Regions from separate parts of the Streptomyces sp. NPDC058371 genome, predicted to be linked through region 2. Evidence: predicted binding sites of a transcription regulator. Region 2 holds the regulator's gene; the other holds the start of a gene.
The links. Region 2 encodes HspR, which represses chaperone genes until heat shock. Its sites were predicted from a motif close to TTGAGNNNNNNNNNCTCAA; they were not measured.
Positions count from the first base shown of each region.

Region 1: the regulator HspR is predicted to act here: its motif matches at 7,298-7,316, upstream of lon (endopeptidase La).

Region 1 is NZ_JBHXJC010000004.1:471,228-487,192, forward strand. Features, by position in the region: gene ACFWM2_RS16890 (DUF6104 family protein) at 1-113, opposite strand, end outside; gene ACFWM2_RS16895 (multifunctional oxoglutarate decarboxylase/oxoglutarate dehydrogenase thiamine pyrophosphate-binding subunit/dihydrolipoyllysine-residue succinyltransferase subunit) at 347-4,216, opposite strand; gene ACFWM2_RS16900 (ATP-binding protein) at 4,497-5,597, opposite strand; gene ACFWM2_RS16905 (response regulator transcription factor) at 5,635-6,372, opposite strand; gene ACFWM2_RS16910 (spermidine synthase) at 6,486-7,163, opposite strand; gene lon (endopeptidase La) at 7,339-9,756, shown strand; gene ACFWM2_RS16920 (lysozyme) at 9,864-10,694, opposite strand; gene ACFWM2_RS16925 (MarR family winged helix-turn-helix transcriptional regulator) at 10,983-11,477, shown strand; gene ACFWM2_RS16930 (protein phosphatase 2C domain-containing protein) at 11,578-12,366, opposite strand; gene ACFWM2_RS16935 (nitrate- and nitrite sensing domain-containing protein) at 12,773-15,901, shown strand; gene ACFWM2_RS16940 (roadblock/LC7 domain-containing protein) at 15,898-15,965, shown strand, end outside.
Region 2 is NZ_JBHXJC010000012.1:192,363-208,327, forward strand. Features, by position in the region: gene ACFWM2_RS29665 ((Fe-S)-binding protein) at 1-1,482, opposite strand, end outside; gene ACFWM2_RS29670 (MraY family glycosyltransferase) at 1,737-2,831, shown strand; gene dnaK (molecular chaperone DnaK) at 3,101-4,969, shown strand; gene grpE (nucleotide exchange factor GrpE) at 4,966-5,628, shown strand; gene dnaJ (molecular chaperone DnaJ) at 5,665-6,846, shown strand; gene ACFWM2_RS29690 (heat shock protein transcriptional repressor HspR) at 6,854-7,306, shown strand; gene ACFWM2_RS29695 (hypothetical protein) at 7,380-7,634, opposite strand; gene ACFWM2_RS29700 (helix-turn-helix domain-containing protein) at 7,894-8,094, opposite strand; gene ACFWM2_RS29705 (hypothetical protein) at 8,091-8,612, opposite strand; gene ACFWM2_RS29710 (sugar ABC transporter substrate-binding protein) at 8,952-10,061, shown strand; gene ACFWM2_RS29715 (transglutaminase N-terminal domain-containing protein) at 10,171-11,013, opposite strand; gene ACFWM2_RS29720 (alpha-E domain-containing protein) at 11,061-11,993, opposite strand; gene ACFWM2_RS29725 (circularly permuted type 2 ATP-grasp protein) at 11,990-13,534, opposite strand; gene ACFWM2_RS29730 (LuxR C-terminal-related transcriptional regulator) at 13,830-14,864, shown strand; gene ACFWM2_RS29735 (helix-turn-helix transcriptional regulator) at 14,827-15,807, opposite strand; gene ACFWM2_RS29740 (helix-turn-helix transcriptional regulator) at 15,831-15,965, opposite strand, start outside.

The sequences.
Region 1 (15,965 bases), on a different contig from region 2:
TCCGGATTGAGATCGACGAACGTACGCAGCTGCTCGGCAAGCCACTCGAAAGTGACCTCTTCCTCGCCGCGCCGCTTCGCCAGTTCCTCGATGCCACGGTCGGTGAAGTACACGGATGCTCTCCTGGGGCTGGGCCTGCCGGCCACGGGTCGTACCCCTCCAGGTTATGCGGCCCGGTGCCCGGCGGTGCACCCGCCCGGAACCCGTACCGGACCACCCCGTACCGGCCGGGATCCCGTACCGGACAACGGAACCGGCCCCACCGCCTCGACAAGGCGATGGGGCCGGCCCCTTGATCCATCGGGCTGGGCCGAGAGGCGTGAGCCTCTCAGCGGTGCTCAGAGGCTCACGCCTCGAACACCTCCCGTACCAGCTGCTCCTGCTCGGCCTGGTGGCGCTTTGCCGAGCCGACCGCCGGGGAGGACCCGTGCGGGCGGGAGATGCGGCGCAGGCGCTCGCCGTGCGGGACGTCCGCGCCGACCGCCAGGTCCAGGTGGTCGATCAGGTTGAGGGCGATGAAGGGCCACGCGCCCTGGTTCGCCGGCTCCTCCTGGGCCCACAGGTACTTCTCGGCGTTCGGGTACTTGGCGATCTCCGCCTGGAGCTCCGCACCCGGGAGGGGGTACAGGCGCTCGATGCGGATGATGGCCGTGTCCGTGACGCCGCGCTTGGTGCGCTCGGCCTCCAGGTCGTAGTAGACCTTGCCGGCGCAGAAGACGACCTTGCGGACCGCGGCCGGGTCGGCGGACGCGTCGCCGATGACCGGACGGAACTGACCCGTCGTGAACTCCTCCGCCTTCGAGGCCGCCGCCTTGAGGCGCAGCATCGACTTCGGCGTGAAGACCACCAGCGGCTTGTGGTGCGGGTTGTGCACCTGCCACCGCAGGAGGTGGAAGTAGTTCGACGGCAGGGTCGGCATGGCGACCGTCATGTTGTTCTGCGCGCACAGCTGGAGGAAGCGCTCCGGGCGGGCCGACGAGTGGTCGGGGCCCTGGCCCTCGTAGCCGTGCGGGAGCAGCAGGGTGACGCCGGACGTCTGGCCCCACTTCTGCTCGGCCGAGGAGATGAACTCGTCGACGACCGTCTGGGCGCCGTTGACGAAGTCGCCGAACTGCGCCTCCCACATGACCAGCGACTCGGGACGGGCCAGCGAGTAGCCGTACTCGAAGCCCATCGCGGCGTACTCGGAGAGCAGCGAGTCGTAGCAGTTGTAGCGCGCCTGGTCCTCGGAGAGGTACAGCAGCGGCGTGAAGTCCTCGCCCGTCTCACGGTCGATGAGGACCGCGTGACGCTGGCCGAACGTGCCGCGGCGGGAGTCCTGGCCCGAGAGGCGCACCGGGGTGCCCTCCAGGAGCAGGGAGCCGATCGCGAGCGTCTCGCCCATGCCCCAGTCGATCGTGCCGTCCTCGACCATCGCCGCGCGGCGCTGCAGCTGGGGCAGCAGACGCGGGTGGACGGTGACCCGGTCGGGGATGTTGACCTGGGACTCGGCGATGCGCTTGACGACCTCCGCGGAGACCGCGGTGTTCACGGCGACCGGGAACTGGGCCTGCGGGTCGGAGACGGGCGCCTCGCCCGGCTGCGACGTCGCCTCACGGACCTCCGTGAAGACCTTCTCCAGCTGGCCCTGGTAGTCCTGCAGCGCCTGCTCGGCCTCTTCCAGCGTGATGTCGCCGCGACCGATGAGGGACTCGGTGTAGAGCTTGCGCACCGAGCGCTTCTTGTCGATCAGGTCGTACATCAGCGGCTGCGTGAACGCCGGGTTGTCCGACTCGTTGTGACCGCGGCGGCGGTAGCAGATGAGGTCGATGACGACGTCCTTGTTGAACGCCTGGCGGAACTCGAAGGCCAGCCGAGCGACGCGGACGACGGCCTCGGGGTCGTCGCCGTTCACGTGGAAGATCGGCGCCTCGATCATGCGGGCCACGTCGGTGGCGTACATCGAGGAGCGCGAGGACTCCGGGGCGGCGGTGAAGCCGACCTGGTTGTTGATGACGACGTGGACCGTGCCGCCGGTGCGGTAGCCGCGCAGCTGCGACATGTTGAGCGTCTCGGCCACGACGCCCTGGCCGGCGAAGGCCGCGTCACCGTGCAGGGCGACCGGCAGGACCGTGAAGTCCGTGCCGCCCTTGTTGATGATGTCCTGCTTGGCGCGGGCGATGCCCTCGAGGATCGGGTCGACCGCCTCCAGGTGCGAGGGGTTGGCGGCCAGCGAGACCTTGATCTGCTCGCCGTCGAGACCGGTGAAGGTGCCCTCGGCGCCCAGGTGGTACTTGACGTCACCGGAGCCGTGCATCGACTTCGGGTCGAGGTTGCCCTCGAACTCGCGGAAGATCTGCGCGTACGACTTGCCGACGATGTTGGCGAGGACGTTCAGCCGGCCGCGGTGGGCCATGCCGATGACGACCTCGTCCAGGCGGGACTCCGCCGCAGAGTCGAGCACCGCGTCCAGCAGCGGGATGACGGACTCGCCGCCCTCCAGCGAGAAGCGCTTCTGGCCCACGTACTTCGTCTGCAGGAAGGTCTCGAAGGCCTCCGCCGCGTTCAGCCGGCGCAGGATGCGCAGCTGCTCCTCGCGCTCCGGCTTGGTGTGCGAGCGCTCGATGCGGTCCTGGATCCACTTGCGCTGCTTCGGGTCCTGGATGTGCATGAACTCGACGCCGGTGGTGCGGCAGTACGAGTCGCGCAGCACACCGAGGATGTCGCGCAGCTTCATCAGGGACTTGCCCGCGAAGCCGCCGACGGCGAACTCGCGCTCCAGGTCCCAGAGCGTCAGACCGTGCTCGGTGATGTCCAGGTCGGGGTGCTTGCGCTGGCGGTACTCCAGCGGGTCGGTGTCGGCCATGACGTGGCCGCGGACCCGGTAGGAGTGGATCAGCTCGAAGACGCGGGCGGCCTTCGTGACGTCGTCGTCGTGCGAGGCGTCGATGTCCTTGAGCCAGCGGACCGGCTCGTAGGGGATGCGCAGCGCCTCGAAGATCTCGTCGAAGAAGCCGTTCTCGCCGAGCAGCAGGTTCGCGACGATCCGCAGGAACTCGCCGGACGCGGCGCCCTGGATGACCCGGTGGTCGTAGGTCGACGTGAGCGTCATGACCTTCGAGATGCCGAGCTTGTTCAGGGTGTCCTGGGAGGTGCCCTGGAACTCCGCCGGGTAGTCCATCGAGCCGACGCCCATGATGACCGACTGGCCGGGCATCAGACGCGGGACCGAGTGGACGGTGCCGAGGCCGCCGGGGTTGGTCAGCGAGACCGTCACACCGGTGAAGTCGTCCATCGTCAGCTTGCCGTCACGGGCCCGGCGGACGATGTCTTCGTAGGCCTGCCAGAACTCGAAGAAGTTCAGCGTCTCGGCCTTCTTGATGCCGGCGACGACCAGCTGGCGGTCTCCGTTCGGCTTCACCAGGTCGATGGCGAGGCCGAAGTTGACGTGCGCCGGCTTGACCAGCGTCGGCTTGCCGTCCTTCTCCGCGAAGGAGTAGTTCATCGACGGCATGGCCTTGATGGCCTGCACCATCGCGTAGCCGATGAGGTGGGTGAAGGAGATCTTCCCGCCCCGGGCGCGCTTCAGGTGGTTGTTGATGACGATGCGGTTGTCGAAGAGCAGCTTCACCGGGACGGCGCGCACGGACGTGGCCGTGGGCAGTTCCAGCGAGGCGTTCATGTTCTTCGCGACGGCACCGGCCGGACCGCGCAGCGTCACGTACTCGGGGCCTTCGGGGGCCTCGGCGGCGGGCGCGGCGGCCTTCGGCTTCGCGGCGGCCGGAGCGGCCTTCGCGGGAGCCGGGGCGGCGGCCTTGGCCGGAGCCGGTGCGGCAGCCGCGGGCTTCGGCGCCGCGGGTGCGGCGGGTGCGGCCTGGACCGGAGCGGGCTGGACCGGAGCGGCCTGGGCCGGTGCGGCAGGCGCCGCCGGTGCGGCCTGGGCCGGTGCTGCGGGCGTGGCAGGAGCCGCTGTGGCGGTACCTGCGGCCCCCGCGGCCGCAGTACCCGACGGAGCCGGGGCGGCCGCGCCGCCCGGCTTGTAGTCGGCGAAGAAGTCCCACCAGGCTCGGTCTACCGAATTCGGGTCCTGGAGGTACTGCTGATAGATCTCGTCGACGAGCCACTCATTGGGACCGAACGCAGCAGCGGGGTTCTTCCCGGCTTGGTCATCGGTCGTGGGGGCACCTCCCGGCCGAAGGCTGGGGGAGCTCGAGTTACTGGGGGACTGTGGCGACACGGCGGCAACCGCCCTCTTCCGCTTCACAAGGTGATGGACAGCGGGAATAAAGGCTACGCCTCCCAGACCGTGAAGGTATGACCGGGCCGGTCATCGTCGCGTAAGTCACATCGGAAAGCGTGTTTCGGGGGCTGAAATGGCGGGAAACAAGCGAGGTTCCGATGCGGAACGGGTGCGTCGACCTGACCCCACGGCCCAGCAGGCGCGGGCCTCTCCCTGATCACACGTGTCCGTCAGTGCGGACGTTCATGGATCTTGTGGCTCCACTTCGAACCCTACGTCAACTCGGCAGTGAAGGCAGGCCTGGAAGAGTGACCTGGATCCGGCAGCCCCGCTGGGATTCGGCCACTCCGATCCGGCCGCCGTGCAGATCGACCGCCCAGCGGGCGATGGCGAGCCCCAGGCCCGTACCGCCGTCGCTGCCCGGTCCGTGCGGCGCGGGGACGCCGCCGCGGTTGAACCGCTCGAAGACCCGGTGCCACTCCGACTTCGGAATGCCCGGACCCTCGTCCAGCACTTCCAGGTCCAGCGACTCCGGGGACGGACCCCGGCGCGCCCGCACCGTCACGCGGCCGTGCGGCGGGCTGTGCTTGACCGCGTTGTCGATGAGGTTGGCGACGACCTGGTGGATCCGCTCCGGGTCCGCGTGCGCGGTCAGCTCGGGCGGGGACACGTCGAGGTGCAGATGGACGTCCGTACGCGTGTGGCTCCCGGAGCCCGAGGCGATGCCCGCGCGTGCGGAGGAGACCATGTTGGCCTCCTTCAGGACGCCGGACAGATAGGGCCAGACCTCGAAGCGGCGCCGCTTCAGCGGCACGACGCCGTTGTCGAGCCGGGACAGGTCCAGGAGCGTCTCGACGAGCCGGCCCAGGCGCTCCGTCTGCTTCAGGGCCGTACGCATCGTCTCGGGGTCGGCCGCGGACACGCCGTCCACGACGTTCTCCAGGACCGCGCGGAGGCCGGCGATGGGGGTGCGCAGCTCGTGCGAGACGTTCGCCACGAGCTCCTTGCGCTGGCGGTCCTGGGCCTCCAGCTCGTCCGCCATCAGGTTGATCGTCTGGGCCAGGTCGCCGAGTTCGTCCCGGCGGCCCTCGCTGACGCGGCGCGTGTAGTCGCCGTGGGAGATGGACCGGGCGACGGTGTTCATCTCGTCCAGGGGCGCGGTGAGCGAATGCGCCACGAACTGCGTTATCAGCAGTGTGGCGATCATCGAGAAGACGGTGATGAAGCGCACCTCGGTCTCGGTGCGCACCGCGATCATCAGCAGACCCGTGGTGATGAAGACCGCGACGACGACCAGCGTGCCGAGCTTCGTCTTGATCGAGAAGGGGCGCAGGCCGCCCCAGGGACCCGCGTTCTTGCGCTCCCCGAACCCGCTCATCACAGCAGCCCCCTCAAGAGGTCCCCACAGCCCCGGCTCAGGGAGTCGGGGTCTCCAGCGCGTAGCCCACGCCGTGGACCGTACGGATCCGCTCGGCGCCGATCTTCCGGCGCAGCGCCTTGATGTGACTGTCCACGGTCCGGGTGCCGGACGCGTCCGCCCAGTCCCAGACCTCGGCCAGCAACTGCTCGCGCGAGAGCACCGCACGCGGGGTGTTCGCCAGGCAGACCAGGAGGTCGAACTCGGTGGGTGTCAGGTGCACGTCCTCGGAGCGGACCCGCACCCGGCGCTGCGCGTGGTCGATCTCCAGCTCGCCGAGCCGCAGGATGCCGCTGCGCGGCGTCGAGGCGGCCACCACGGCACGCTCCACCCGGCGCAGCAGGACGTGCACGCGGGCGGCCAGCTCCCGCATGGAGAACGGTTTCGTCATGTAGTCGTCGGCGCCGACGCCGAGTCCGACCAGCATGTCGGTCTCGTCGTCGCGCGCGGTGAGCATCAGCACCGGCACCGGGCGCTGGGCCTGCACGCGGCGGCAGACCTCCAGACCGTCGAAGCCGGGCAGCATGATGTCGAGGATCAGCAGGTCGGGCTGCCAGGCCTCGGCGGTGTCGACGGCGGCCGGACCGTCGCCCGCTGTTTGCACCAGGAATCCCTCGGCGCGCAGGCGGGCCGCGATGGCGTCGACGATCGTCGGGTCGTCCTCGACGACCAGGACCCGTCGCTGAGCGCCGGGAGTCGCCGCCGCGCCGTTCTGGGAGGTGTGTGTCTGCTCCATCGCCCGCCCCTGAGGTGTGCTTTCCGGAATCCGTGGGGTGATCCCATGACTGCGCTTGACGCTTGAATGATCCGCGTCAGGGAAGCAGAGTACGGGCAGGCACCATTGATCGGCTATCCAGCCCTGACCGCAAGATGCACGACGTCCGGAACGCCCCGGGCAACCGGGATCTCTTCGGTACGCACCCGTTGGAAACCGGCATTCCGCAAGGTTCCTTCAAATTCCGGAGAGGGCTGCGCAGACCACACCGCGAGCACTCCGCCGGGCCTCAACAGCCTTGCGCAGCCGGTCAGTCCGGCCCGTGAATAGAGGCCTCCGTTGCCCTCCGTGACCGTCCAGCCGGGTCCGTTGTCGATGTCCAGGCAGAGCGCGTCGTACGTGGCGGAAGTCTCATTGACGTAGGCGACCAGATCCGCCTCGACGATCTCCGTCCGGGGGTCGGCGAGCGCGGGGGCGGAGAGGGCGGACAGCGGTCCTTCGCGGTGCCAGTCGATGATCGCCGGCTCCCGTTCCACGACCGTGATGCGTCCCCAGCGGTCGTCGGCGGCGGCGTGCGCGAGGGAGAAGCCGACGCCGAGGCCGCCGATCAGCACGCTCGGCCGCGCCCGGCCGTCCAGGGCGTCGCGGGCCGCGTCGATCAGCAGTCGCTCCGAGCGGCCGTCGGAGGTGTCCATCAGGAAGCACCCGTTGGCGATGATCTGCAGCAGTGCGCCGTGGCGCCGCAGCACGACCTCGCCGTACGGGCCTTCCCGGCGATCGATGACCACGGGGATGTCGTACGAGGCAGTCATGGCGCTCATCCTGGCACCGCGATGCGGACGGGCGGGCGGAATCCGCCGGGCGATACGGCCCCGGTCGCGGACGTCGACAGGGGTGATCGCTCACAGCGAACAGTCCCCCGGGAACATTCAAGGGCTCACGTGCATTGAGTCGACATAGCTCAACTTGACTGCCGAAGGGGAGATCATGGCTTCGACGTCCACACCGCTCACCCTGCCCGTGCTGCCGCTCGACGACGAGGTCGTGCTGCCCGGGATGGTGGTTCCGCTGGACCTGAACGACGCCGACGTCCGCGCCGCGGTGGAGGCTGCCCAGGCCGCCGCCCGCTCGGAGCCCGGCAAGCCGAAGGTGCTGCTGGTGCCACGCATCGACGGGGCGTACCCGAGCACCGGTGTGCTCGGCACCGTCGAGCAGGTCGGCCGGCTGGCCGACGGCGACCCGGGCGCGCTGATCCGCGGCCGTGGGCGCGTGAAGATCGGCGCGGGGACCACCGGTCCCGGTGCCGCACTGTGGGTGGAGGGCACCCGGGTCGAGGAGACCGTGCCCGACCCCCTGCCCGGCCAGGTCACCGACCTGGTCAAGGAGTACAAGGCCCTGGCCACCAGCTGGCTGCGCAAGCGCGGCGCCTGGCAGGTCGTGGACCGCGTACAGGCCATTGACGATGTTTCCGCCCTTGCCGACAATTCCGGTTACTCACCGTTCCTGACCACTGACCAGAAGGTGGCCCTGCTGGAGACGGCCGACCCGGTCGCCCGGCTGAAGCTCGCCACCGAACAGCTCCGTGAGCACCTCGCCGAGCAGGATGTCGCCGAGTCCATCGCCAAGGACGTACAGGAAGGCGTGGACAAGCAGCAGCGCGAGTTCTTGCTGCGCCGGCAGCTCGAAGCCGTCCGCAAGGAACTGCGCGAGCTGAACGGCGATTCCGCGGACGGCGAGGAGTCCGACGACTACCGCACGCGCGTCGAGGCCGCCGATCTCCCCGAGAAGGTCCGCGAGGCCGCTCTCAAGGAGGTCGAGAAGCTGGAGCGCGCGAGCGACCAGTCGCCCGAGGGCTCCTGGATCCGCACCTGGCTCGACACCGTGCTCGAACTCCCGTGGAACGAACGCACGGAGGACGAGTACGACATCAGGGGCGCCCAGCGGGTGCTGGACGCCGAGCACTCCGGCCTGGCGGACGTGAAGGAGCGGATCACCGAATACCTGGCGGTGCGCAAGCGACGCGCCGACCGGGGCCTGGGTGTCGTCGGCGGGCGACGCGGGGGCGCCGTGCTCGCGCTCGTCGGCCCGCCCGGCGTCGGCAAGACCTCGCTCGGTGAGTCCGTCGCGCACGCCATGGGCCGCAAGTTCGTCCGCGTCGCCCTCGGCGGCGTGCGGGACGAGGCCGAGATCCGCGGCCACCGGCGTACGTACGTCGGCGCGCTGCCCGGCCGGATCGTCCGTGCCATCAAGGAGGCCGGGTCCATGAACCCGGTGGTCCTGCTGGACGAGATCGACAAGGTCGGCTCCGACTTCCGGGGCGACCCGGCCGCGGCGCTGCTCGAAGTCCTCGACCCCGCGCAGAACCACACCTTCCGCGACCACTACCTGGAGGTCGAACTCGACCTCTCCGACGTCGTGTTCCTCGCAACGGCGAACGTCCTGGAAGCCATCCCGGAGGCCCTGCTCGACCGTATGGAGCTGGTCCGCCTCGACGGCTACACCGAGGACGAGAAGGTCGTCATCGCCCGCGACCACCTGCTCCCGCGCCAGCTGGAGCGGGCCGGTCTGGAGAAGGACGAGGTCGCGCTGGACGAGAGCGCGCTGCGCAAGCTCGCGGGCGAGTACACCCGGGAAGCCGGTGTACGGAACCTGGAGCGGGCCGTCGCGCGGCTGCTGCGCAAGGTCGCGGCCGAGCACGAACTGGGCGAGCGGAAGCTGCCGTTCACGGTGACCGACGCCGACCTGCGCGGGCTCGTCGGACGGCCGCACCACGTGCCCGAGTCCGCCCAGGACCCGGCGGAGCGCCGTACGGCGGTGCCCGGTGTCGCCACCGGGCTCGCGGTCACCGGCGCGGGTGGTGACGTCCTCTTCGTCGAGGCGTCGCTGGCCGACCCGGAGACGGGCGCGGCGGGTCTGACCCTGACCGGTCAGCTGGGTGACGTGATGAAGGAGTCGGCACAGATCGCGCTCTCCTTCCTGCGTTCGCGCGGCGCCGAGCTGGAGCTGCCGGTCGGTGACCTCAAGGACCGGGGTGTGCACATCCACTTCCCGGCGGGCGCGGTCCCGAAGGACGGACCGAGCGCGGGTGTCACGATGACGACGGCACTGGCGTCGCTGCTCAGCGGCCGCCTGGTCCGTACGGACGTGGCGATGACCGGTGAGGTCTCCCTGACCGGCCGGGTCCTGCCCATCGGCGGTGTGAAGCAGAAGCTGCTCGCCGCGCACCGGGCCGGCGTCACCACCGTCATCATCCCCAAGCGCAACGAACCCGACCTGGACGACGTCCCGGCCGAGGTCCTGGAGAAGCTCGACGTCCACGCCGTCACGGACGTTCGCCAGGTCCTCGAACTGGCCCTCGTCCCGGCGACGAACGGAGCGAGTGCGGAGGTTCCGGTAGCGGCGTGACGGACGCTGCCGGTAGCGGAAGGCCCGGGCCCCATGAGGGACCCGGGCCTTCCCATGTCACGTTGCCGACGGGCCCGTCCGCCGTGGTCGCCTCGGGGCCCGGCCGGTCAGCCGTTCGCCAGTGCCACCACGCGGTCGAGGGCACCGTTGAACTTGTTGTGGTCGCCGACCGTCGGACCCGACGACGTGTACTGCCACATCGTGTAGAAGCCCCAGCCCGCGGGCAGCGTGCCCGGGTCGGTGGCGTAGCGGGCGATCCACAGCGGGTTGGTGGCCGCGAAGGCGCTGGAGTTGCCGGTGCACTGGGTCCACCAGGTGGTGGCCGTGTAGATGACGGCGTCCCGGCCGGTGCGCGCCTTGTACTGGTTGAGGAAGTCACGGATCCAGGTGACCATCGCGCTCTGCGTCTTGCCGTAGCAGGCCGCGCCGTACGGGTTCCACTCGATGTCGAGCGCACCCGGCAGCGTCCTGCCGTCCCTCGACCAGCCGCCGCCGTGGTCCACGAAGTAGTTGGCCTGGGTGGCGCCGGTCGTGGTGTCGGGGGTCGCGAAGTGGTACGCGCCGCGGATCATGCCGACGTCGTACGAGCCGTTGTACTGCTGGGCGAAGTAGGGGTTCGTGTAGTACGTCCCCTCCGTCGCCTTCGAGTAGGCCCACTTGACCCCGCTGCTCCACAGGGTCGACCAGGCGACGTTGCCCTGGTGGCTGCTGACGTCCACGCCCTCCGTCTGCGTGGCGTCACCGGTGGACGGCGTACCGCCCTGCCCGTCGTGGGCCGCGACGCCCATGCCCATGTGGGCGGAGCCGCGGGCGGGGGTGTCGGCGGCCTGGGCCGGCAGGGTGAACAGAAGGGAGAGCGCGGCGAGCAGGATCCCGACCGTGGGGAGCCGCTTGGTGCAGCGCCCGGGGCGGATGGTTCCGGATCTGTGCACGGGCATGGCGTGCCTCCGAAGGGCTCGGTGGTGCGCGGTGATGCTCGGTGGGGGGACTGCGGAGAAAGCCGACGGCCGGCGCACGCGCTCGGGCGACAGGTCCTCGTCGACCCGTCGGTGGCGTGGCGATGCCGGTAATTGCTTGGTAAAGAAGCTACGCACGTAGAAGACCGGGTGGGAAGAGGGCCCGGAGGCTGCCGTTGGTCTACTCCTGCGAAATACTGGCGGAGCTGCGGCAATGGCCACTTGTGGCGGAAACTTTCAGGATCGGGAAACCGGGTCAGGGGTGCTGACGTGCACGAGGGCGCAAACGGCGAGGGGCGACGTGGCGAAGTCACGGCGGCGGGGAGTGGTGTGAACCAGGAGTTCCTGTCGCTGGAACGCGCGTTGACCGTGTTCCTGCGGCGTGCTCGCGCCTCCTCCGGCGAGATGGCCCGCGAGGTCCACCCCGACCTGGAGTCCTCCGCCTACGGGTTGCTCTACCGGCTGGAGGAGTGCGGGCGTCAGCGGGCCACCGAGCTCGCCGCCTACATCGGCGTCGGCAAGGCCACCATGTCCCGTCAGTTGCGCGCCCTCGAAGACCTCGGTCTCGTCGCCCGCGAACCCGACCCGGCCGACGGCCGCGCCTGGCTGGTCCACCTCACGGAGGAGGGACGGGCGCGCTTCACCGCCGTGCGGGAGGCCCGCCGGGCACGCTACGTCAGCCAGCTCTCGGGCTGGGACCCGCGCGAGGTCGCCGAACTGGCCCGGTTGCTGCACCAGTTGAACCGCGGGGGAGAGGGCAGCTAGGCCCCCGGTGGCGATCGCGGGGTGGCTGGAACCGGAGCCTCCCCGCGAGACCGCTGACGACGGCTCGCGGTCCCGGCGCCACCACCGACCGCGCGTGGAGCTAGAGCTCCACGTACGCCACCGTCGCGTCGTCGTGGGTCTTGCTGCGGCGCAAGTGGGTCCGCTCCTGGGCGTCCGCCGCCTCCAGTTCGCGTACGCGGTCGACGAGGGCGCGGGCGCCCTCCTTGCGTACGACGGTGAAGAGGTCGGTCCAGTCGCCCTCGTGGAACTTCTCCGTCCAGCGGGTCGCCCCGTCCGTCAGGGCGGCCAGCGCGCGCACCTCCGCGCGGGCTGCCGTGCCGGTCACCGCACGCCCCGCGACCGAGGGGTCCGCCGCCGCCGTGAAGAAGCCGCCCTCCTTGTTGCGGACCGTCGCGTCGGCGATCGCGTCCGAGGCCAGCGAGGTGCGCGGGACACGGGAGAGCCGGTCGTCCAGCACCGGCGTGACCACGCCCGGAGGGGACAGCAGCAGCAGTGCGGAGTCCGAGAGGACCAGGTACTCGACCGTGTCGGCGGACCAGCGGACGAGGACCACGGTTGCCTGCGGTGTACGCGGGTGAGAAAGGTCACAGGTGTCGGCATGGGCGTCGGCCGTGCGGCGAATGGCCCGCGCGAGCACCTCGGTCAGCGTCACATCCGGTAGGGAAACCGACAGTTCGGTCAGTGTCCCGCCCAGGCGCGTCGCGAACCAGGGCACCCCGTGCACGCAGCCGTCGTCGCCCTTCGGGGGAGTCACCCCGTCCAGCACGACCAGTGCACCGCCCAGTCCTGAGGCCGGAAGCGCGACCGAGGTGAAGTCCTCATTGGGGCGGTTGCGGTCGCTGGGCTCGGTGACGAGTTCCGTACGCATCCAGCCAGTCTGCACGAGGCCTTCACAAGATCCACGAGAGGTCGGCATCGGTTGCCGGATGGTTGCGGACCGGGACGCCGGGCGCCGGGTTTGGCATGGAATGATCGACTCCGGTGAGGCGTGGCGGCGAATACTGCCAAAGCGCGTCGCCGACGTCCAACCGGCCCGCCGAGCAGGCCGGTGGCACACGCCGGAGGAACTTGCCCGCCAACTCCCTGCCGATGTTCACTCCTTCGGGTGGCGGCTCGGACGATGCGGGACCACTGCCCACCGGCACTGGGAGGGTCGGGAGCCGATGGGGGTCCCCCCTGATGGAGCGAAGTCGGAGCTTGGGGGAGGCCGGACGCCTCAGTTGACGGAACGTCACCCGGGCCCATGGGTACACGAGTCAGGAATGCGAGCACCGGTGCAGAAAATACGGCCTCGGCGCACAGGCAAGCAGACGGCCTCCACAGGGGGAGCCACCGGCGACGCCGCAGGCTCCGCGGGCAGGGGTCGCCCCGCCCACGTACGCAACCGGCTCATCGTCGCCGTGGCCGTCGTGGCGGCCGCCGTCGCCGGCGCGGGCGCGCCGAGCGTCCTCGCCGCCTCCGGACAACTCAGTGACTCCCAGGATCTGGTGACGCTGGCGCGGGAGACGCAGGAGGCGCTCACCCTCGCCCACTCCCTGGCGGACGAACGGGACGAGGTCACCTCGTACATCGCCGCCGGCCGGCCCAGGACGAAGGCGCCCTCCGAGCAGCGCAGCGCCCGAGTGGACCGCCAGGTTGAGGAGTTGCGGGCCGACACCGACGCCCCGGCCGCGCTCCGCAAGGACCTCGACTCCATCGCCGCCGTACGCAGAGCGGCGCTCACCGGCAAGAGCAGTGCTCTCGAAGCGCACCAGGCGTACTCCCTCGCCATCACCGAACTCCACAATCTCGCCGAGGAACTCGCCGAGCGGCTGCCGCCCCGCGCGGGCTCCGGCGCATACGCCCAGGCCGAGCTCGACACCGCCGTCCAGCAGGCCGCCGCCACCCGCGGACTGCTTCTCGCGGCCCTCAGCGTCCCGCGGTCCACCCAGACCGCCATCGACCCGGCCACCGGTCTGCCGACCACCACGAGCAGCTCGTCGGACACCGACACCAAGCAGCGCAACGCAATAAGTTCCGCCGCCCAGCAGGCCCGGCTCCGTTCCGACGCCGCCCTCTCCGGCTTCCGCGAGACCGCACCGAAGACCGCCCGCGCCTCGTACGACTCCACGGTCAACGGGCCCGACGTCGCCGACGCGGACAAGTACCTCGCCACCCTCACCGACCAGCCGACGCTCTCCGACGCCGAGCTCGGCACCAGCACCAAGAAGCTGGACGCGGCCCTGTCCGCCCGCGTCGAGCTGATGCGCGGCGCCGAGGCCTCGCTCAACGACCGCCGCACCAAGGACCTCGCGCAGCTGCGCGACGACGACGTCACCGCGCTGGAGCTCCGCGTCGCCCTCCTCGGCGGGCTGCTGCTCGTCGCCCTCGGCGTCGCCACGGCCATGGCCCGCACCCTGACCCGCCCGCTGGTCGTGCTGCGCATCGGCTCGGCCCGGCTCGCCGGCGACCCGGCCGCGCAGGAGCCGGTCAAGTTCACCGGCCGCAACGACGAGTTCGCCCAGGTCGTGCGCTCCGTCAACACCCTGCACGCGCATGCCGCCGCGCTCCACGAGCGGTTGACGACCCTCGAGACCGACCGCAAGCACCTCATAGGCAAACGGCAGACGATGGCCGACGAGCGGGACCGGCTGCGCGCCGAACTCGCCGCGGCCGCCGGCCACCTGGAGCAGGTGCGGCACAGCATCCACGGCACCTTCGTCAACCTGGCGCTGCGCACCCTCGGTCTCGTCGAGCGGCAACTGGCCGTCATCGAGCACCTCGAAGAGCGCGAGCAGGACCCGGACCGCCTCTCCACCCTCTTCAAGCTCGACCACTTCGCCACCGTGATGCGCCGGCACAGCGAGAACCTCCTGGTCCTCGCCGGCGCCGAACACATCCAGCAGCACGCGGGCCCGGTCCCGCTCGTCGACGTCGTCCGCGCCGCGGTCAGCGAGATCGAGCGGTACGAGCGGGTCCGGATCTCCGCGCTGCCGCCGCACGCGCACCTCGCCGGGTTCGCCGCCGACGACCTGAGCCACCTGGTGGCCGAACTGCTGGAGAACGCGACCTCGTTCTCGCCGCCCGACATGACCGTCGAGGTCTCCGGGTGGCTCCTGGAGAGCGGCGAGGTGATGCTCTCCGTGCAGGACGAGGGCATCGGCATGACCGCCGAGCGGATGGACCAGCTCAACACCCGGCTCGCCGGCTTCGATCCGGAGGACACGTACGACGAGGAGAGCGGCGACGGGCTCGGGCTCGGCCTGTACGTGGTGGCCCGCCTCGCCCACCGGCACGGCGTACGGGTGCGGCTGCGCGAGCAGAAGCAGGGCGGGGTCGCCGCGGTCGTCGTACTGCCCAAGGGACTGCTCGCCGCCGCGCCCGGTGTCGCCGGGCCGGTGGCCACGCCCGTCGTCGGGGGCGCGCCCGCGCTGTCCCTGCCGGGAGTGGACGCCGAGGCCAACTCCAATGTCCTGCACGGCCGTTCGACGGTGGCCGCGCCGGAACCGGCCGCTTCCGGCGACTCCCCGGCCCCGGCTGACGGCGCCGTCGACGCGGACCCGCTGATCGCGGCCGCCGAGCAGGCGGTACGGGAGCGGGGCGCGCACGAGGACGCCGTACGCGAGCCGGCCGCCGCCCCGGAGCGGCGCGAGCCGACCGCCGTCCCGGAGGGCCGAGAGCCGACCGCCCAGGAGCGCCGCGAGCCGGCCGCCCCGGACGCCCGCGAGCGCGCTGTCCCCGCCGATGACGAGCGCGCCGTCCCCGCGGACGACGAGCGCGCCACCCCCGCGGAGGACGTACGCGAACCATCCTTCGCCGCGGACGACGTGCGCGCGCCCGCCGCCGATCCGGACCCGCACGAGCCCGTCGCCGCAACCGCGGGCCCGGGCGAAGAGGCCGTATGCGAGGGCACCGTCCCCGCGTTCGAGACGCCCTCCGAGACCACCATGGAGCTCCTGGCCCCGGAGCCGCCGTCGGACGACCCCGACGCCGCCGGCGCCGAGACGGCTCCCGATGGCGAAGCGGAACCCGACGCCGAGCCCGCTCCGCAGGCCGAACCCGAGCCCCCCACGGGCGTCGGCCTTCCCGCCCAGACCACCACCGATCCCTACGCCATCGGCCCCGACACCCACGACCGTGTCGAGGACGAGCCGGAGCGGATCACCGCCAAGGGTCTGCCCAAGCGCACGCCGAAGATCTCGGCACCCGCGCCGGCCCCGAAGCCACGCGCCGGTGGCGTGGACGCCGAAGCCCTGCGCCGCAGGCTCGGCGGGTTCCACCGCGGCGCACAGGACGGCCGCCGCGACGTCGAGGCGGAGATCGCCGAAGAGACGTCGGGGACCAGGGCGCCCGAGACGGACGCCGTGTCCACGGCAGCAGACGTACCAGTCACGGGGGGCACAGTCGAGGAGGCAAGCAGTTGACCGCGTCCAGTACCTTCGGACTGAGCAGTGAAGCCCGCAATCTGCACTGGTTGTTGACGAATCT
Region 2 (15,965 bases):
CCCCGCGCAGCCGACCCAGTACAGGTAGTCGACCTCGGACAGGTCCTCGATGTCGCGGCCGACGACCGGGATCTCGAAGTCGACTTCCTTCGTCCACTCCAGGCGCTGCTTCTTGGCCAGCCCCCAGGGGTTGCCCTTCTTCTCCAGGTTCTTGAGCATCGTGCCCGCCTCGGACGGGAACGCGGACTCGATCATCACCTGGTAGCGGCGCATGTCGACGATGTGGTCGACGTGCTCGATGTCGACGGGGCACTGCTCGACACAGGCGCCGCAGGTGGTGCAGGACCACAGGACGTCGGGGTCGATGACGCCGCCCGCGGCGAAGCCGCTGTCGGATGCAGCTTCGAGGGTGCCGATGAGCGGGCGCTCGGCCTCGGCGAGCGCGGCGGCCGGCACGTCGGCGAGCTGCTCCTTGGTGGCCTTCTCGTTGCCCTCCATGTCCTTGCCGCCGCCGGCCAGGAGGTAGGGGGCCTTGGCGTGCGCGTGGTCGCGCAGCGACATGATGAGGAGCTTGGGGGAGAGCGGCTTACCCGTGTTCCAGGCCGGGCACTGCGACTGGCAACGCCCGCACTCCGTACACGTCGAGAAGTCCAGCAGCCCCTTCCAGGAGAACTGCTCGACCTGGGAGACACCGAAGACGTCGTCCTCACCGGGGTCGGTGAAGTCGATGTCCTTGCCGCCGGAGGTCATCGGAAGGAGCCCGCCGAGGGCGGTCGCGCCCTTCGCGTTCCGCTTGAACCAGATGTTCGGGAAGGCGAGGAAGCGGTGCCAGGCCACACCCATGTTGGTGTTGAGGCCGACCGTGATCGCCCAGGTCATCGTGACGCCGAGCTTGATCATGGCGGTCAGGTAGACCAGGTTCTGCAGCGTGCCGAGGCTCAGGCCCTTGAAGGCGGCGACGAGGGGATACGACGCGAAGTACGCGGCCTCGTAGCCGTCGACGTGGTGCAGCGCGCCCTCCAGGCCGCGCAGCGTCATGATCGCCAGACCGATGACGAGGATGACGGCCTCGACGAAGTACGCCTGGCCCATCTTGGAGCCCGCGAAGCGCGACTTGCGGCCGGGGCGCGAGGGCAGGTTGAGCTGCCGGATCGCGATCAGAACGAGGATGCCGACGGTCGTCGCGAGGGCGATGAACTCGGTGTACACCTCGTACGGCAGCCAGCCGCCCAGGACCGGCAGCGTCCAGTCGGCCTTGAACAGCTGGCCGTACGCGGTGACGATCGTCAGGCCGAGCGTGAGGAAGCCGACCGCGACGAACCAGTGCGCGACACCGACGATTCCCCACCGGTTCATCCGGGTGTGGCCGACGAACTCCTTGGCCAGCGTGAGGGTGCGGGCCTTCCAGTCGTCGGTGCGGGAACCGGCCGGGACCGGTTGGCCGAGCTTGATGAACCGGTAGATCTGCGCGACGGCTCGGGCGATGAGCGCCACGCCGACCACGGTCAGGACCAGCGACACGATGATCGCGGCGAGTTGCATTCGGGGGCTCCTCGGGCCTGCGAGGCGGGGCTTCGTAGCGGAGTTCGATAGTGATTACTAAGCGGTAACTTATGCAGTCCGTCTGAGACTACCCACTTCTTGCGCCGCACTGTAGCCAGGTGGGCGGTGATCTGTGTCGCTGAGGCTGACCTGAGTGGAGGTGTCGGCCCCCGGTCACGTCTGCCCCGGGAAACGGGGAAAAGCACATCGTGTTATTCACCCGATATGAGGTGATACAGGCATAGCCTCGGCTCGTGCTGTACGGGATCACCGCCGCCACGTCGGCCCTTCTTCTCACCGCCGCGCTCAGCGCGCTGCTGCGGCTGCCCGCGCTGCGGCTCGGGGCCGTGGAGCGGCGGCGAGGGCGGGTGGTCCCGCTCTTCGGGGGTGCGGCCGTCGTCGTCGGCACGGGAACCGTCGCCGGGGTGGGGGACTGGACCGGAGTCGCCCGGCTCGGCACCGGGGTCGGGGTGCTGCTCCTCGCCGGGGTCGGAGCGGCGGTGCTGGGACTCGTCGGGGATCTGCGGCCGGTGCCACCGGCCGTGCGGCCGGCCGGTCTCGCGATCGCCGCCGCGTTCGTGGTGCCGTACGGCGAACTCGGCCTGCCGATGGCCCTGTTGGCGATCGTCTGGATCGTCCTCGTCGCCCATGCCTTCGCGGCCCTCGGTCACGCGGATGGCGTGATGGGGACGGTCGGTGTGGTGACCGCCTTCGCGCTCAGCGGCTGCGCAGCGGCCGAGATCATGGACGGGCTGGCCGCACTGCTGAGTGTGCTGGCCGCCGCGCTCACCGGATTCCTGATGCACAACTGGCCCCCGGCCAGGACCGTCTCGGGCGACTGCGGCGCGCTGTTCACCGGGTTCGTGCTCGCCTCGGCGGCGGTCGTGGTGCACGCGGGGCGCGAGCCGCTGCCGAGCGCGGCGGCGCTGTTCGCGTTGACCGCCGTGCCCACCGCCGGCCTCGCCCTCGGTCTGCTCGGGACGCGCGGCCGCGCCGGCCGCCTCGCTCCCCGGCTGCGCCGGCTCGGGCTCACCGCCCCGGGGGCCGCCGTGGTCATCGGCGTGGCCGCCTTCGCCGGCGCGCTCGTCGGGCTGCTGATCGACCTGGGCTGGCTGGGCCCGGGTGCCGCGCTGTGGGTGGCGGGTGGCACGCTGGTGGTCGTACTCGCCCTGTCGCGGGTTCGGGGATACGGATCCGGGGGCACCCGGCACCGTGAGGCCCCGGCGGCGGATGCGACCGCTGTGTTCGCCGGGCCTGTCGTGGCCCCGCCCCTCGTGAAGGGCGGTGGCGCCCGGCGTGCCGTCCCGGGGCGCCGCAAAGGTCCCCGTCCGCGGACTCCGGTGGCCTGAAGTGCCGGCGTCCTGCCGGTCGGGAGACGTCCGGTCGACGTCCACTCGACGTCCCCGGAGTCGTCCGGGGACGCGCTTCGGCGACGTCCCGTCGACGTCCCGGCAATGTCGCATCGGCGTCCGCTGGCCGAAAGGACGCAGGTCAGAGCCTTCTTGCGTGTAGGGAAGAGATAAGAGTTGAGCCTGCTCGACTCACCTCTGTTGACCGAGCGGCGGACGTCATGCACACTTGAGTCCGTTCCACTCAAGTCATTGTTGGAGGAATTGAAATGGCACGTGCGGTCGGCATCGACCTGGGCACGACTAACTCCGTCGTCAGCGTTCTGGAGGGCGGCGAGCCCACCGTCATCACCAACGCCGAGGGCGCCAGGACCACGCCGTCCGTCGTCGCCTTCGCCAAGAACGGTGAGGTGCTCGTCGGCGAGGTCGCCAAGCGTCAGGCGGTCACGAACGTGGACCGGACCATTCGGTCCGTGAAGCGTCACATGGGTACGGACTGGAAGATCGAGCTCGACGGGAAGCCCTTCAACCCGCAGCAGATCTCCGCCTTCATCCTGCAGAAGCTGAAGCGCGACGCCGAGTCCTACCTCGGTGAGAAGGTCACGGACGCGGTCATCACCGTCCCGGCGTACTTCAACGACTCCGAGCGTCAGGCGACGAAGGAGGCCGGCGAGATCGCGGGCCTGAACGTCCTGCGCATCGTGAACGAGCCGACGGCCGCCGCGCTGGCCTACGGTCTCGACAAGGACGACCAGACGATCCTCGTCTTCGACCTCGGTGGCGGCACCTTCGACGTCTCGCTGCTCGAGATCGGCGACGGCGTCGTCGAGGTGAAGGCCACCAACGGTGACAACCACCTCGGTGGTGACGACTGGGACCAGCGGGTCATGGACTACCTGGTCAAGCAGTTCCAGTCGGGTCACGGCGTGGACCTCTCCAAGGACAAGATGGCGCTCCAGCGCCTCCGTGAGGCCGCCGAGAAGGCCAAGATCGAGCTGTCCTCGTCCACCGAGACCTCGATCAACCTGCCCTACATCACCGCGTCCGCCGAGGGCCCGCTGCACCTGGACGAGAAGCTCACGCGCGCCCAGTTCCAGCAGCTGACGGCCGACCTGCTGGAGCGCTGCAAGACGCCGTTCCACAACGTCATCAAGGACGCCGGCATCCAGCTGTCCGAGATCGACCACGTCGTTCTCGTCGGTGGCTCCACCCGGATGCCCGCCGTCGCCGAGCTCGTCAAGGAGCTGACCGGCGGTCAGGACGCCAACAAGGGCGTGAACCCGGACGAGGTCGTCGCCATCGGCGCCGCCCTGCAGGCCGGTGTCCTCAAGGGCGAGGTCAAGGACGTCCTGCTCCTCGACGTGACCCCGCTGTCCCTCGGTATCGAGACCAAGGGAGGGATCATGACGAAGCTCATCGAGCGCAACACCACGATCCCGACCAAGCGTTCCGAGATCTTCACGACGGCCGAGGACAACCAGCCGTCCGTGCAGATCCAGGTGTACCAGGGCGAGCGCGAGATCGCGGCGTACAACAAGAAGCTCGGAATGTTCGAGCTGACCGGTCTGCCGCCGGCCCCGCGCGGTGTCCCGCAGATCGAGGTCGCCTTCGACATCGACGCCAACGGCATCATGCACGTGACCGCGAAGGACCTGGGCACGGGCAAGGAGCAGAAGATGACCGTCACCGGTGGCTCCTCGCTGCCGAAGGACGAGGTCGACCGGATGCGCCAGGAGGCCGAGCAGTACGCGGACGAGGACCACAAGCGCCGCGAGGCCGCCGAGACCCGCAACCAGGGCGAGCAGCTCGTCTACCAGACGGAGAAGTTCCTCAAGGACAACGAGGACAAGGTCCCCGGCGAGGTCAAGACCGAGGTCGAGGCCGCCGTCGAGGAGCTGAAGGCCGCGCTCAAGGGCGCGACCGGCGAGAGCGAGAACACCGCCGAGATCCGTACGGCGACGGAGAAGGTCGCGGCCGTCTCGCAGAAGCTGGGCCAGGCGATGTACGCCGACGCCAATGCCGCGCAGGGTGCTGCCGGTGCCGAGGCGCCCGGTGACGACGCCGGTGCCAAGGCCGCTGACGACGACGTCGTCGACGCCGAGATCGTCGACGAGGACCGCAAGGATGGTGCCGCGTGACGGAGGAGACCCCGGGTTTCGACGAGAAGCCTGACGTCCCCTCCGGCGCGACCTCTGACGACGCCGAGCCGCAGGCCGCCACCCCCTCTCCGGAGGAGGGGGCGGCCCCGGGCGGGGACGCAGCAGCACAGTTGGTGGGCCTGACGGCTCAGCTGGACCAGGCACGCACGGCGCTCAGCGAGCGCACGGCGGACCTCCAGCGGCTCCAGGCCGAGTTCCAGAACTACCGCCGCCGCGTCGAGCGCGACCGGATCGCGGTCAAGGAGCTCGCCGTGGCGAGCCTCCTGACCGAGCTCCTGCCCGTACTCGACGACATCGGCCGCGCGCGCGAACACGGCGAACTGGTCGGCGGCTTCAAGTCGGTGGCCGAGTCGCTGGAGACCGTCGCGGCGAAGATGGGCCTGCAGCAGTTCGGCAAGGAGGGCGAGCCCTTCGACCCGACGATCCACGAGGCCCTGATGCACTCGTACGCGCCGGATGTCACGGAGACGACGTGCGTGGCGATTCTGCAGCCTGGGTATCGCATCGGCGAGCGCACCATCCGCCCCGCGCGGGTGGCCGTCGCCGAGCCCCAGCCCGGGGCGCAGGCGGTCAAGGCGGACTCCGATTCCGCCGAGGCGGGCGACGACAAGGAGAGCGGTGGCCCGGACGAGGGCTGACGTCACAGAGAACGCAGGGAAGGAGGGACGTCGAGGATGAGCACCAAGGACTTCATCGAGAAGGACTACTACAAGGTCCTCGGCGTCCCCAAGGACGCCACCGAAGCCGAGATCAAGAAGGCGTACCGCAAGCTCGCCCGCGAGTTCCACCCGGACGCCAACAAGGGCAACGCCAAGGCCGAGGACCGCTTCAAGGAGATCTCCGAGGCGAACGACATCCTCGGTGACCCCAAGAAGCGCAAGGAGTACGACGAGGCACGCGCCCTCTTCGGCAACGGCGGCTTCCGTCCGGGTCCCGGCGCCGGTGGCGGTTCGTTCAACTTCGACCTGGGCGACCTCTTCGGAGGCGGCGCCCAGGGCGGGACGGCGCAGGGCGGCTTCGGCGGCGGCATCGGTGACGTCTTCGGGGGCCTGTTCAACCGCGGTGGCGCGGGCACCGGCTCCCGTACGCAGCCGCGGCGCGGCCAGGACATCGAGTCCGAGGTCACGCTGAGCTTCACGGAGGCGGTGGACGGCGCGACGGTTCCGCTGCGGATGTCCTCGCAGGCGCCCTGCAAGGCCTGTTCGGGCACCGGCGACGCGAACGGCACACCGCGCGTGTGCCCGACGTGCGTCGGCACCGGACAGGTGGCGCGGGGCTCGGGCGGCGGCTTCTCGCTGACCGACCCCTGCCCGGACTGCAAGGGCCGCGGACTGATCGCGGAGAACCCCTGCGAGGTCTGCAAGGGCAGCGGCCGCGCCAAGTCGTCGCGCACGATGCAGGTCCGTATCCCGGCCGGCGTCAGCGACGGCCAGCGGATCCGGCTGCGCGGCAAGGGAGCCCCGGGCGAGCGGGGCGGCCCCGCGGGCGATCTGTACGTCGTCGTGCACGTGGGCGCCCACCCCGTCTTCGGCCGCAAGGGCGACAACCTCACCGTCACGGTCCCCGTCACCTTCGCGGAGGCGGCGCTCGGCGGCGAGGTGCGCGTGCCCACGCTGGGCGGGCCGCCGGTCACTCTCAAGCTGCCGCCGGGCACGCCCAACGGCCGCACGATGCGCGCCCGCGGCAAGGGCGCGGTCCGCCAGGACGGCACCCGCGGCGACCTGCTGGTCACCGTCGAGGTCACCGTCCCCAAGGACGTTTCGGGCAAGGCTCGCGACGCGCTGGAGGCGTATCGCGAGGCCACCGCGGACGAGGATCCGCGGGCGGAGCTGTTCCAGGCCGCGAAGGGAGCATGAGAACGCCATGGACGTACCCGGCCGCCGACGCAACCCCTACGAACTGACCGAGGAGACGCCGGTCTACGTCATCTCGGTGGCGGCCCAGCTCTCCGGTCTGCACCCGCAGACCCTGCGTCAGTACGACCGGCTGGGGCTGGTCTCCCCGGACCGCACCGCGGGCCGGGGCCGGCGCTACTCGGCCCGCGACATCGAACTGCTGCGCACCGTGCAGCAGTTGTCGCAGAACGAGGGCATCAACCTGGCCGGGATCAAGCGCATCATCGAGCTGGAGAACCAGGTCGCCGCGCTCCAGTCCCGGGTCATGGAGCTGGAGTCGGCCCTCGACGGTGCCGCTGTCGCGATGCAGCAGCGCGAGGCGGCCGTCCACGCCTCGTACCGCCGGGACCTGGTGCCGTACCAGGAGGTTCAGCAGACGAGTGCGCTGGTGGTGTGGCGGCCCAAGCGGCCGGCGGACTGAGGATTGTCAGGCGTGCACGAAGGGGCCGGGAGGGCGAACCTCCCGGCCCCTTCGTCGTGCGTCCGGCCGGGCGTCAGCGGGCCAGGGCCTGCCAGAGCGTGATCGCCATGGCGGCGCAGGAGGTGAGCGCGGCCAGCGAGGTCAGGGGCCAGCGGGTGCGTTCCAGGGCTTCGATGCGGTCTTCGTGTTCGCCGAGGCACTTGTCGGTCTGGTCGGCGCGCTGCAGGAGGAGAGCCAGATCGCCGCGGGTGGTGGCGAAGCCGACGTCCACCGAGCTGCGGAGGCGTTCCAGTTCGAGGGTGACGCCCTCGGTCAGGGGTGTGGCCATGAGGTGCTCCTAGGTGGGGGCAACACAAAGCGGCAGGTCCGCCGCCCGTGACCCGGGCGCAGCTCTGCCGCTGCTTCCCAGTGTGACGCGACGCTCCGGAACGTGCAACTGGCTTATGCCAATTGGTTATTCGGGTCGGGCGTGCTCGAGCAGGGCGGGGCGACCGGGGTGGTCGGAGGGCGGCGGGGCGACCGGAGGGGTCGGGCTGCCCGGGGTGGTGGGCCGGGCCGGGGAGGCGGGCGTGGGGGGTGAGTGGGGGTCACGGGGGCGGGTGGGGCCGGGTGCGGGCGTAGTGCGTCGCGCGTTCCGCGGCGAAGACGTCCTCCAGGCGGTACAGCCGGCGCCGCCCCTCGCTGCCGGCGGGGCGCAGATGGCCGCGCTGGACCCACTTGCGGATGGTCGCGGGGGTGACGCCCACCTCGTCGGCGGCCAGTTCGGCGGTGATCAGGGGCGAGGTCACGAGCCGTCCGCCTCGCCGTCCAGGACGGCACCGCACACCGGATTCACACAGCGCACCTCGGCGCGCTCGGGTAACGCCCGCAGGGACACCGAGTCGCACCGCGGGCAACGGCCGGGCAGCCGCACCATCTGCTCGGGGTCACCCAGTGCGCGGGCGCACCGCGCGGCCATCCGCCGGGTCTCGTCCTCGACATGGGCGGCGAGCACGGGATCGGCCGCGATGCGCTCCAGCAGCCCGGCGATACGGCGCAGCCGCACCGGCACCGACGCGGGGGCCACGGGCCGCAGTCCGAGGCGTTCGCGTACGGCCTCCTCCAGCTCGACGACTCCGTCGGTGATGTCGCGTACGGCATCGGAGACGTGCAGCCGTAAGGGAGGCGTGGGGCCGCCCGAGGGGGCGCCACGGGCCTCCCGGGGCCCGGGACCGGCCATGGGTGCCAGCTCGTCGACGAGGTCGGGAAAGCGGCGGATGAGCGAGCCGATCCACACCGCACCGCCCGTCGCGCGTACGCCGCTCATCCGGCGCCCTCCCTCTTTCCTTCGTACGGGAACATATGTTCGATAACTGAGGTGAGCGGACAGAGTCGCACGATGCGGGGCCGTATGCAAGTGACTACTGTCCGTGACGGGCGGACTCGTGGTCGTGAGCGGCGGGGGATTTGCCGAGGTGGAGAGGGTGAAACGGAGTGGCGGGCTCGGCGGACGGTATCTTCACGACCCGCTCACAGAATGCTGTTGCCATCTCGTTAAGCGGCTACTCCTTGACGCTGCCGTGATCGCCGCGTTGGCTTTCAGCCACCTGGGTCGCAATGCTGCGCCCTCGTCCGGAAGGCACGTGAAGTGAACACCCGTATCCGTATGCGTCGTACTGCCATGGCCATGGGCGCCTTTGCCACGGCTGCCTCACTCACCGCCTGCGGCGTCGTGGACGGCATCGGTGGTGGCGGGAGTTCGGCCACCCCCAAGAAGGGCGACGACATCACGGTGGGCCTCCTCCTCCCGGAGAAGGAGAACTCCCGGTACGAGAAGTTCGACTACCCCATCATCGAGAAGAAGGTCGCCGAGCTCACCCACGACAAGGGCAAGGTCGAGTACGCGAACGCGGAGCAGGACGCGGACAAGCAGAACAGCCAGCTCGCCAAGATGGTGGCCGACAAGGTCGACGTCCTGGTCGTGGACGCGGTGGACGCGAAGGCCATCGCGGACGGCGTGCAGAAGGCGAAGGACGCCGGCATCCCCGTCATCGCGTACGACCGCCTGGCGCAGGGCCCGATCGACGCGTACATCTCCTTCGACAACGAGCTCGTCGGCGAGGTGCAGGGCAGGGCGCTCGTGGAGGCGCTGGGCTCCCACGCGGCCTCCAGCAAGATCGTCATGATGAACGGCTCGGTCACCGACCCGAACGCCGCGCAGTTCAAGGCGGGCGCCATGGCGGAGCTCCAGGGCAAGGTGAACATCGCCAAGACGTACGACACCAAGGACTGGAAGCCGGAGAACGCCAAGGCCAACATGGAGAAGGCGATCACGGCGATCGGCCTCGACAACATCGCCGGGGTCTACTCCGCCAACGACGGCATGGCGGGCGCCGTCATCCAGGCGCTGAAGGAGACCGGCGCGGGCAAGCTCCCGCCGGTCACCGGTCAGGACGCGGAGCTGGACGCCGTGCAGCGCATCGTCTCCGGCGACCAGTACATGAGCGTCTACAAGTCGTACCCGCAGGAGGCCAACGCCGCCGCCGAGATGGCCGTGGCACGGGTCCAGGGCCGCTCGATCGAGTTCGACGCGCTCACCCGCGACAAGGTCGACAGTCCCACCACCGAGAAGGTCCCCGCCCAGCTCGTCCCCGTGGTCGCCCTGACCCAGGACAACATCAGGAACACGGTCGTCCAGGACGGCATCTACACGGTCAAGCAGATCTGCACGTCCAAGTTCAAGTCGGACTGCAACTCCATCGGTCTGAAGGGCTGAAGGGCTGAAGGGCTGAAACGGTGAAGGGCTGAAGCGGCCTGGGCACACCTCACCGCACCTCGCCCGGGCACACCTCACCTCACCCCACCCGGGCTCACCCCACCCGGGCTCACCCCACCCGGGTGAACTCCACCGTCACCTCGGGCGGCCCGCCGGCCACGCCCCGGTAGATCCCCTTGTGCGGGGTCACGTCGTCGTAGTCGCGGCCGCGGCCCACCACCACGTGGGACTCGTCGGCGCGGGTGCGGTTCGTCGGGTCGTAGCCGGTCCAGTCGCCCGCCCAGTACTCGATCCAGGCATGGCTCTGGCCGGCCACGGGACGGTGCAGCTCGGCGTCGCGTTCGGGGTGCAGATAGCCCGAGACGTACCGCGTGGGCAGGCCCAGGCCCCGCAGGAGCGCGGCGGTGACATGGGCGATGTCCTGGCAGACGCCCGCACCCTGCTCCCAGGCCTCCGCGGCGCCGGTGTTCACGCCCGTGGCGCCCGGGATGTACGACACCCGGTCGGCGACCAGGGCGGAGACGGCGACCGCCGTCTCGTGCGGGCCGAGACCGTCGGCCGCCGCGCGGGCCCGGGCCACCAGCTCCGGCGGCACGGTGGTGCGCGAGGTCGCCGTCGTGAACTCCGCCAGCCGGGAGTTCGTGGCGGCCTCGGACACCTCGGCCCAGGCCGGGGCGGTCCCGAGCGGCTCCGGCGGCGAGGTCTCCACCAGGCTCGACGCCGTGATCGTCAGGTCGGCGTGCGGGTCCATCAGGTCGAAGCCGGTGACCTGGGTGCCCCAGTAGTCCCAGTACGACCAGGTGGGGGTGGACGGGTTCACGGTGACCCGGGCGTCCAGGGTCGTCTGGCCGGGCAGCGTCAGCGGGGTCATCCGCACCTCGTTGTGCGAGGAGACCGCGGCCTGCGCGTACGAGACGCGGGTGATGTGCCGGATGCGCAGCCGGCGGGTCACCGGCCTGCGCACCTCGCCCGGGTTGTTCGTCGCGTCACTCATGTCGCTCACGCTCCTTCCTGCGCCCACTCGACGGGCCCCTGGTAGGGGAAGAACTTCTCCGCCACCGCCTCCGCGCACGCCATGCACGAGTGCTGCAAGTCCCGCAACAGCTCCGGCAGTTGCTCCTCCAGGGCGTGCGAGTCCAGATACTCGAGACGGGTGCGCAGCCGGCCGATGGGACGGCGGGCCGGGTCCTGGCGCGGGCGCCCCAGCGCCGCCAGGCACTCCTCCGCCGTCGTCAGAGCATGCAGCGCCGAGCGCGGGAAGTCCCGGTCCATGAGCAGGAATTCGGCGACTCTGGGGGTGTCCCCGAAGCCGCCGTACACCCGCGCGTACGCCTCGTCCGCACCGCTCGCGCTGAGCAGGGTGGGCCAGTCGGGGGCGTGGGCCGCGTCCAACACCCGTACGGACAGTAGCCGTACGGTCATGTCCACCCGCTCCAGGCTCCGGCCGAGGACCACGAACCGCCAGCTGTCGTCGCGGCTCATGGTCGAGTCGGCAAGACCGAAGAAGAGCGCCGCCCGGCGCCGTACGAGCTCCAGATAGCCGTACGGGCCCGTGCGGCGGGCCGCCAGCCGCTGGTCGGCCAGCGCGTGCCAGGTGGAGTTGAGGCACTCCCACATCTCGGAGGAGACGGCCTCACGGGCGCTGCGGGCGTTCAGCCGGGCCGCGCCCAGCGCGCCCTCGATCGAGCACGTCGACCGTCCGTCGAAGGCGAGTTGGTCCAGCACCTGCTGCATGTCGACGCGCTGCCCGCCCGCGTCGACGCCCAGGATCGCGTAGAGGGAACGGCAGGCCACGTCCTCGTCGCGCCAGGGGTCCTCCAGGAGCCGGTGCAGATAGGCGTCGAGGATGCGCCCGGTGGCGTCCGCGCGCTCCACGTACCGGCCCGTCCAGGTCAGGGCCTCGGCTATCCGGGAGAGGATCACGTCGTTCACTGCTGCTGCGCCCCTTCCTGTACGAGGGTGTGGTCGCCGTCGGGTCCGTGCTGGCGGGGTGCCACCTCGGTCAGGGGGCCGCTCTCGTCCGGCACCGGACGTTCCGCGGATCCCTCCGCGAGCACCCAGGTGTCCTTGGAGCCGCCGCCCTGGCTGGAGTTGACGATGAGGTTGCCTTCCTGGAGCGCGACCCGGGTGAGGCCGCCGGGCAGCACCCACACGTCGCTGCCGTCGTGGACGGCGAACGGGCGCAGGTCGATGTGGCGCGGCGCCATGCGTTCGCCGGCGAGGGTGGGGGAGGTGGACAGGGCGACCGGGCGTTGCGCGATCCAGCCGCGCGGATCGGCGATGACCTGCTCGCGGACCCGGTCGAGCGTCTCGCGGTCGGCGTGCGGCCCGATCACGATCCCCTGACCGCCGGCCCCGTCGACCGGCTTCACGACGAGCTGGTCCAGCTGGTCGAGCACGGCCTCCAACTGGCCCGGTTCGTCCGGCCGGAACGACTCGACGTTCGGCAGCACCGGCTCCTCGCCCAGGTAGTACCGGATGAGGTCGGGGACGTAGGTGTAGAGCAGCTTGTCGTCGGCGATGCCGTTGCCGACGGCGTTCGCGAGCGTCACGTTGCCCGCCTGCGCGGCGCTCAGGATGCCCGGGCAGCCGATCACCGAATCCGGCCGGAAGTGGAGCGGGTCGAGGAAGTCGTCGTCGAGGCGCCGGTACACGACATGGACGGGCATCTCGCCCCGCGTGGTGCGCATCCACACCCGGTTGGTACGGCAGACGAGGTCGTGGCCCTCGACCAGCTGCACCCCCATCAGCCGTGCCAGCAGGGCGTGTTCGAAGTAGGCGGCGTTGCTGGGGCCGGGGGTGAGGACCACGACGCGCGGATCGGTGACCCCGCCCGGGGCCGCGGCTCTGAGCGCCGCCAGCAGCCGCTGCGCGTAGCCGTCCACCGGCGTCACGTGCTGTTCGGCGAAGAGCGAGGGGAAGATCCGGGTCATCGCGCGCCGGTTCTCGATGACGTACGACACACCGGACGGCACGCGGACGTTGTCCTCGAGGACGCGGAAGTCCCCCTGCTCGTCCCGCACCAGGTCGATTCCGGCCACATGGATGCGTACGCCGCCGGGTGGCTCGACCCCGTGCGCGGCCCGGTGGAAGTGCGGGGAGTTGAGCAGCAGCCGCCAGGGCACGACCCCGTCCTCGAAGGCCCGGCAGGGCCCGTAGGCGTCCGCCAGATAGGCCTCCAGCGCCTTCACCCGCTGGGCCACACCGCGCTGGATGAGATCCCATTCCAGCGCGTCGAGGATGCGGGGCACCAGGTCCAGCGGCCAGGGGCGCTCCTCGCCCGCGAACGCGTAGGTCACACCCCGGTCGGTGAACGCCCGGGCCATCTGGTCGGCCCGGAACCGCAACTCGCCCGGCTCGATCGGCTGCAGCGCGGCCAGCACCGGCTCATAGGCGGTCCTGACCACACCCGGCCGCTCAAACATCTCGTCCCACGCCTCGGCCAACGCGTACGCGTCGAATATGTCCGCCATGGCCTGACGTTAAGTGCGATCCGTAACGCGCCGGTCAAGCGGGGATTTCCGGTAGCTCACGTGGTGGGCGACGCATCTCACCGGCGCACCGGGGGCGTTGTGACGGTCATCTTGTTGCAAGGGACCGTACGGAGGTGCGGAAATTTACCGACGTATCCGCTCGATAGGGGGCGCTCGCGGGAAGGAGCCGTGTTGCGATGGCGGACGGGGCCGCGCATAGTTGCGCTGCGGAAGACGCCGAGGCGTTGCATCGCGCAAGACGCTGGAGCCAGGAATTTGGAGCCAGGGGTGGGAGATGGCGGGGCACAGGACGGACACGCATCCGCACGGTGCTGACCGGCTGTGCGAGGCCGGGGACCGCGTGTATTCCCGTGCCGTACGGCGCGGCCGCGTGCCGCGCTCGGACGCCGAAGCGGTGCCGTGCCTTCTCGAACTGGCGCTGCTGCACCCCGACCCCGACGACATGGGCTGGCTGGTGCCGACCTCGCCGCAGGAGGTCATGACCCGACTGCTGCGGGGCGTGTACGAGGAGGTCAGCGCGAGCCAGTCGCGGATGGGCGACGCCGTGTCCGCCTTCGAGTGGTACGCGGGGCTCGGCGGACGCGTCCAGGCGCCGGCGGAGGGCGTGGCGATCCGCGTCCTGGACGGACTGCCGCGGATCCGGGCCGCCATGGACAAGGCCACCGAGGAGTGCACGAGCGAGGTGTTGACCGTGCAGCCGGGCGGCATCCGCCGTGAGGACGAACTCTCCGAGGGGCTGCACCGCGCGCTGGAGATGCGCCGCCGGGGCGTGCGCATGCGCGACCTGTACACCCACGTGGCGCGGCACGGCCAGGGTCTGCTCAACTACATGGAGCTGATGGGCGACTGCGCCGAAGCCCGTACCCTCGACGAGGTCGTGGAGCGGCTGATCCTCTTCGACGGCACGGTCGCCTTCATTCCCGCGAACGACGACCGCACGGTCGCGCTGGAGCTGCGTCACCCGGCCCTGGTGGGCTATCTGGTGACGGTCTTCGAGCGGTTGTGGCGCCTGGCGATTCCCCTGACGGCGTCCCTGCCGGCGACGGGCATCGAGGGCATCACGCACCGCGAGCGTTCAATCGCCGCCCTCCTGGCGGAGGGACACCAGGACGCCGTGGTCGCCGAGCGCCTCGGCATCAGCGTCCGTACGTGCCGGGCGCACATCGCCCGTCTCTCGGAGACGCTGGGCGCCGCCAGCCGCACCCAGCTCGGCGTCCGCATCGCCCAGGCCGGGCTGGACGGCCCGCCTCGCTCGCCCGAACTCCAGAGCGTCACGGTTCCTGCGCCAGAATCCCCGACTGGCCGATGAGGTAGCCGAGCTGGGCCCGGCTGTCGCTGCCGAGGGTGGCGGCGAGCTTCGCTATGTGGACGCGGGCCGTGCGGATGTTCATGCCGAGACGGTCGGCGATCACGGCGTCGGTGTGGCCTTCGACGAGGAGGGCGGCTATGGCCCTCTGGCGGGCCGTGACGCCGTTCAGGACGGGCTGCGAGGCGGCTTCCGGGTACATGGGCGTGGCAAGCCGCCACAGGCGCTCGAAGGCGGCCACGAAGAAGTCGACCAGGGCGGGGTGGCGGACCTCCAGCGCGAGGGTGTGGTTCTTGTTCGCCGGGACGAAGGCCACGTTCCGGTCGACGACGATCATCCGGTCGGTGACCTCGTCGAGAGTGCGGGCCTCCACGTCGCCCTCCAGCCGCTCGTAGCGGGCGAGGACCGTCGGGGCGTTGCGGAGGGTGTGCTGGTAGAGGGTGCGGATCCGGCCGCCGCGGTCGAGCATGGCCTGGTCGCGGCCCATGGCCTCCAGGTGGATCTCGGGGTCCGTGCCGATGTGCGAGGTGCGCGGGTGGATGGCGAGAAGCTCCGTGTCCGCCCCCGCCATGGCCTCTCCGATGGCCCGGCCGATCCGTTCCTTGCCGCTGAGCACGGCGATCGCCGGGGTCTCCTCCGCGGCCGTGCTCCTGCCGTCGAGCCGCATGAGCGGTTCGAACACCGAGGCCAGGTGCTCCTCGCGCCGCCGTTCGTCCGCGATGCGGTCCTCGGCGGTGCGCAGCAGCCGGTGCAGGGCGACGGCAGGGGCCACGGGCTCCAGCCTGCTCATGTCCTCCACGGCCGGCTGGAGCAGGCCGGCGTCCACCAGGCAGGGGAGCGCGTCCGCCTCCCGCTGCGCGATCCGGCCCTCGCGCAGTGCGCGGGCGTACAGCTCCAGGCCCGCCTCGCACGGCTCCTCCGCGCGGTGCCCGTGCCCGGCGGTCACGTCCGGCCCTCTTCCCCGCGCATTCAGTGGCCCTGGTCCAGGATCCCCGACTGGGCTATCAGGAAGCCGAGTTGGGCCCGGCTGCCGCTGCCGAGGGCGGTGGCCAGCTTGGCGATGTGGGCGCGGCAGGTGCGGACGTTCATCCCGAGCCGGCGGGC